One region of the Marinomonas sp. TI.3.20 genome, then DNA from elsewhere that is predicted to be linked to it. Evidence: predicted binding sites of a transcription regulator. Region 1 holds the regulator's gene; the other holds the start of a gene.
The links. The regulator sigma-54, encoded in region 1, starts transcription at its own class of promoters, with help from an activator protein. The targets are predictions, from matches to a motif close to TGGCACNNNNNTTGCTNT.
Positions count from the first base shown of each region.

Region 1 (3,124 bases):
AAAAAGAGAAATAGATGGCCCTGTTAGAAGCTAGAAACCTTGCTAAAAGCTACAAAAAAAGACAAGTCGTTAAAGATGTCTCCATTTCTGTTGAATCAGGACAAGCTGTTGGACTACTTGGGCCAAATGGTGCAGGCAAAACAACGTGCTTTTATATGATAGTGGGCATGGTGTCTAACGACGCTGGCGGCATTTTTATTGACGGTCATGACATCACCAAAAACGCTATGCATACTCGCGCCCAAAAAGGTATCGGCTACCTACCGCAAGAAGCTTCAATTTTTAGAAAAATGTCCGTTGAAGACAATATTTATGCCATTTTAGAAACACGCAAAGAATTATCCAAAGAGCAAAAGCACGAAAGATTAGAAACATTATTAAATGAATTTCATGTCACCCATATTCGTAGCAACCTAGGCATGGCACTATCAGGCGGCGAAAGACGTCGCGTTGAAATAGCTCGCGCGTTGGCAATGAACCCTAAGTTCATTCTTTTGGATGAACCTTTTGCTGGTGTTGATCCCATCTCTGTCGGCGACATCAAATTAATCATAAAACACTTACAAGAAAGCGGCATAGGTGTTTTGATTACAGACCACAATGTACGAGAAACGCTGGATATTTGCGACAAGGCTTATATCGTTGGTAATGGAAAAATCATTGCTTCAGGTGATGCCCAAACAGTCATAAACAATGAACAAGTAAAAAAGGTTTATTTAGGCGACGACTTCCGCCTATAGCCCCTTATCTTTGCAGCCGAAAGGGAGTAGTATGCATAACTCGTTCCAATTTTCTCTTATTAGAAGTGTTTCTTTATGAAGCAGTCCTTGCAACTAAAAATCGGTCAACAACTGACCATGACGCCTCAGCTGCAACAAGCCATTCGGTTGCTGCAGCTTTCTACGTTAGATCTGAAACAAGAAATTCATGAATTTCTAGAGTCAAATCCTCTATTAGAAATAGACGATGATGACTATGCCAGTTCAGAAGCACCGACAAGAGAACAACAAGAAGCAAACGATAAGAAAGTTGAAGCGAGCTCAAGCGAAGAAGCTCGTGTCGAATCGGAGTGGACCGACAGCATCCCTGAAGAGCTATCTATCGACAGCAACTGGGACGACACCTTTCAAAACTCAGCGGCCGCGGTTACTTCTAGCACAAACTATGAAGGCGAAAGCGACTATGAGAGCCGTAATGCTCCCTCAGAAAGCATTCAAGACCATCTAATTTGGCAACTCAATTTAACGCACATGTCAGACCGAGACATTGAAATCGCTTACGCAATTATCGAGTGCGTCCAATCTGATGGCTATTTGAGCATTACAGCGGAAGATATATGGGAATCGCTCTCCAGCGAACTAGAAGACTTAGAACTTGACGAAGTAATGGCGGTGCAGCATAGACTCCAACGCTTTGATCCTGTTGGCGTTTGCTCAACCGACTTACGCGATTGCTTATTAGTCCAACTAGAAGCCTTTCGCGACCACCCACTGTACAAAAGCACTTACAATTTAGTCGATAATTATTTACCTCTGCTGGGTAATCGTGATTTTGTACAATTAAGTCGAAAAACAAAACTCAAAGAAGAATCATTAAAAGAAGTGGTTGAGTTAATTCAACAACTTAATCCACGTCCAGGTTCTATTATTGATTCCGATGACACAGATTATGTAATACCTGACGTATCTGTTAAAAAAATAAATAACACTTGGCAAGTCGAACTAAACAATGACGCCCTTCCACCTGTCAAAATTAATGAAACCTACTCTGCAATGGCAAGCACTGCGTCCACCTCAGAAGACGCAACATACATAAAGAATTCATTGCAAGAAGCCAAATGGTTCATGAAAAGTCTGCAAAGCCGCAACGAAACACTATTAAAAGTGACTAGCTGTATCGTTAAACGTCAAATTGATTTTTTCGAATTAGGCGAAGAAGCCATGAAACCCATGGTGTTGCATGATGTAGCTGAAGAAGTAGGCATGCACGAATCTACTATTTCGCGAGTTACTACGCATAAATACATGCACACACCTAAAGGCATATTTGAACTAAAATATTTCTTCTCTAGCCATGTAAACACCGCCTCAGGTGGCGAATGCTCTTCTACTGCAATAAGAGCCATGATTAAAAAATTAGTACTGGAAGAACCGGCTAAAAAACCGCTAAGTGACAATAAACTGGCCACCGTTTTAGCCGACCAAGGCATACAGGTAGCACGACGTACTGTGGCAAAATACCGCGAGGCAATGAATATTCCTCCTTCAAATGAACGAAAACGATTGATCTAATACGGATAATATTTCCCTATGCCATTGAAATCATTATTAAAAACAGACCTTGTACTAGCAAAACAAGACATCGTCAGTAAAAAACGCATTCTTGAAAGCATTGCTGAAGTTGCTGCAAACCGACTTCATTGTGACAAAGAAGCCATTTATGAAGCACTGTTAAGTCGAGAAAAACTCGGCAGCACAGGCATAGGCAATGGTATTGCTATCCCACATTGTCGCCTAGAAACTGCCAATCACACTGCTGTTATCGCAATTTCGTTACAATCTGCTATCGATTTCGATGCTATAGACAAGAAACCCATTGATTTAGTCTTTGCACTTATCGTACCGCCACAGGAATGCGACGAACACCTATCTACACTTGCCGAAATAGCAGAGTTGGCACAGTCGGATGACGCCTTAAACAAGCTTAGAGCAGCAGAAACAAACGACGCTCTATTTGCAGCACTAGATTCTCTACTATAAGGAAAAAACATGTTGGAAGAGTCTGTCACAATCATAAACAAACTTGGCCTTCACGCTCGTGCAGCGGGAAAACTGGTCGAAACAACCTCACGCTTCTCTTCTGACATCACCATTGAAAAAGATGGTCGTAATGTGGATGGGAAAAGCATTATGGCGATGATGATGCTAGCAGCCAGTAAAGGCACTGACATCAAGATCAAAACCAATGGAGAAGACGAAGAGGAAGCAATCAAAGCGATCATCGCCTTGATCCATGATCGCTTTGGCGAAGACGAGTAAGGACGGCCATGTCAGAACAAACCACTCTCGCTCATCTTCAAACGGTCACCGAATCTCTAGAATCCGGTGCCACCATGCAAATCCGT
Region 1 is NZ_JBAKAS010000002.1:117,772-120,895, forward strand. It holds gene lptA (lipopolysaccharide transport periplasmic protein LptA) at 1-14, shown strand, start outside; gene lptB (LPS export ABC transporter ATP-binding protein) at 15-740, shown strand; gene V6259_RS03095 (RNA polymerase factor sigma-54) at 816-2,291, shown strand; gene V6259_RS03100 (PTS sugar transporter subunit IIA) at 2,310-2,759, shown strand; gene V6259_RS03105 (HPr family phosphocarrier protein) at 2,769-3,038, shown strand; gene mgtE (magnesium transporter) at 3,047-3,124, shown strand, end outside.

Region 2 (3,124 bases), on a different contig from region 1:
CAGCATGGTTTTCCCTGTTCCTGCAGGGCCAATAAATAAGAGGTTATGACCTCCAGCCGCCGCAACCTCTAACGCTCTTCTGGCTTGATACTGGCCTTTTACATCCTTCATATCTTTATGATTAACGATTGTTTTCTTTATGGGGTCATTAACACAAGTGGGTAATTGGGATAACTTTAGTAAGTGCGCAGTAACTTGCGTTAATTGGGATGCAAACACAGAATCCCCTTCAACTAACGCCGCTTCATACTGATTGTCCGCGGGTAAAATAAGCTGCCGACCAGATTCATGACACGCAATCGCCGACGGCAACAGACCAGGCACGCCACGTATTTCACCAGACAAGGCAAGCTCGCCAATAAATTCAAAAACACGTAGATTCACGTCGCCCAATTGACCAGAGGCTGCAAGCACACTAATAGCAATGGCTAAATCATATCGACCGCCCTCTTTGGGCAAATCTGCGGGTGCTAAATTGATGGTGACGCGGCGGGTTGGGAACTCAAAACAACTGTTAATGATTGCACTGCGTACGCGGTCTTTCGACTCTCGAACCGCCGCTTCCGGCAAGCCAACAATATTTAGCGAAGGTAGGCCATTGGATATATGAGTTTCTACCGTAACCAGTGGGGACGCCACGCCAACTCGGGCACGGCCATAGATAGTTGCTAAGCTCACGATCACTCCTTGATCTTTTATTAAATCGAGCCATCCAGCTCGAAGATTTACACGTATAACCCATTAACCAACGTTTGTTTTTACACAAACCTATTCTATTGCTGGAGCACACGATGAACCAAATTAATCCAAACAAATTACCGCTGTCGAAATGGACATCGACGTCACCCGAACAAAAAGAGAAGCATTTCATTGTCACCAAGCTCATCAAAGATGAACAAGAAAACGTGATTGAGTGCATTCTCGAAGCCGTACTAACACGAAAACAATACACCCTTCCTTGGCATGACCTGAAATCTTCTGAGCATTGGTTACAAGGCTGGCAGTCATAACAACAAGGCTAGCCAGCCTATAAAAATACTATTTTTCGTCAGTATCTGCTTTCGCCACGGTTTGTTTAGCAGATGCTCTTTTCGCTGGGGCTTTTTTAGGTTCTGAGGCGTCTGCCGTTTTTTCTAATTCTGCGATCCTCGCTTCCAACATAACCAAACGTTCACGATATTTACCCAGCATAGCCGCTTGCAATTCAAACTCTTCACGAGTCACCAAATCCATCTTAGTCAGCGTGTTTTTTGCGACCTGATGTAATTGTGTCTGAATTTCTTCCTTTGGTAACTTTCCCAAAATGTCGACTGTGTGCTCTAGTCCTGAACCTAATTGCTTAATAAACTGATCGATCATATGCCCCTCTTACTTCATGCTATTTACCTCATAGTATAGAAGCCCACACTATCTCTGTCTTGGATAATTAGTTAAATAACGCTATTAAATCGCGGAATGACTCTTCGTAATAACGTCTATACGCGTGATTTTTGTGCAGTAAAATAAAACAGACACACTTTACCCGCATGTATGTAGAGATAAAAAGCACCGCCATTAATGAATGCACACAGACATTTCGGTTTAAGAGCAAATAGATAACAAAAATGCTTAATAGATCAGTAAACAAGAAAACACGCACCACATAGATGCAAAACCACCTAAAAGCAGCCCTACCACTCGCACCAAAAAAGACCGCGACACGACCTTTTTGCTTCCTCATTTACAACGACTTAACAGCACAGCCCTTTTGCCATAAGGGTTTTGGTAATGTGGCACGCATATTGAATAAAGACTATTACCTGCGATACGACAACAAAACAGACTTTTAAAGGAGACTGTGGGTATGAAGCTTATAACTGCCATCATCAAACCATTTAAACTCGATGATGTTCGAGAAGCACTTTCTGAAATCGGTGTACAAGGTATTACCGTGACAGAAGTGAAAGGATTCGGACGTCAGAAAGGTCATACAGAACTATACCGCGGTGCGGAATACGTTGTGGATTTTCTACCAAAAGTAAAAATCGAACTTGCGATTGCTGACGACATGACTGACCAAGTGGTAGAAGCCATTTCTGGTGCAGCTAATACTGGAAAAATCGGCGACGGTAAAATCTTTATCGTTAACCTTGAACAAGCGGTTCGTATTCGTACCGGCGAAACTGGCGAAGACGCAGTTTAACGCTCGCTCGTATCTAATTAGCCTTTAGGGGGGCGAAACATGCAAGATCAAATTTTTCAATTACAATACGCGATGGATACCTTTTACTTCCTAGTAATGGGTGCCTTAGTAATGTGGATGGCAGCTGGGTTTGCCATGTTAGAAGCGGGCCTTGTGCGCTCTAAAAACACCACAGAAATTCTTACCAAAAACGTGGCACTGTATGCAATCGCTTGCATCATGTACTTTATTTGCGGCTACGCAGTAATGTACGGCGGCACTTGGTTCCTAACGGGCATCCAAGATGTAGACGTTAATAAAACACTGGCTGATTTTGCCGGTCGTGAAGGCGGTTTCGAAGGCGGATCTATTTACGCTACGGCTTCTGACTTCTTCTTCCAAGTAGTATTCGTTGCGACGGCTATGTCGATCGTCTCTGGTGCTGTAGCGGAACGTATGAAGCTTTGGTCATTCCTAGTGTTTGCGGTTGTTATGACAGGCTTTATTTACCCAATGGAAGGATCTTGGACATGGGGTGGTAAATCTGTATTCGGTATGTTCAGCCTTGGCGACATTGGTTTCTCTGATTTCGCAGGTTCCGGTATTGTTCATTTAGCAGGCGCTTCTGCAGCACTTGCTGGTGTATTGGTACTGGGTGCTCGTAAAGGAAAATATGGCCCTAACGGCGAAGTCCGCGCTATCCCTGGTGCTAACCTACCATTAGCGACACTGGGTACTTTCATCCTTTGGATGGGTTGGTTCGGTTTCAACGGTGGTTCTGTTCTTAAGCTTGGCGATATTGCCAGTGCAAACTCAGTTGCTATGGTGTTCTTGAACACTAACGCTGCGGCTGCTGGTGGCGCTGTTGCCGCCCTTCTACTAGGCCGTATCTTGTTCGGTAAAGCCGATCTGACTATGCTATTAAACGGTGCATTGGCTGGCCTTGTGGCTATCACTGCAGAA
Region 2 is NZ_JBAKAS010000015.1:74,806-77,929, forward strand. It holds gene V6259_RS14770 (YifB family Mg chelatase-like AAA ATPase) at 1-678, opposite strand, end outside; gene V6259_RS14775 (TIGR02450 family Trp-rich protein) at 792-1,010, shown strand; gene V6259_RS14780 (accessory factor UbiK family protein) at 1,039-1,359, opposite strand; gene glnK (P-II family nitrogen regulator) at 1,844-2,182, shown strand; gene V6259_RS14790 (ammonium transporter) at 2,222-3,124, shown strand, end outside.
Region 2: the regulator sigma-54 is predicted to act here: its motif matches at 1,771-1,788, upstream of glnK (P-II family nitrogen regulator).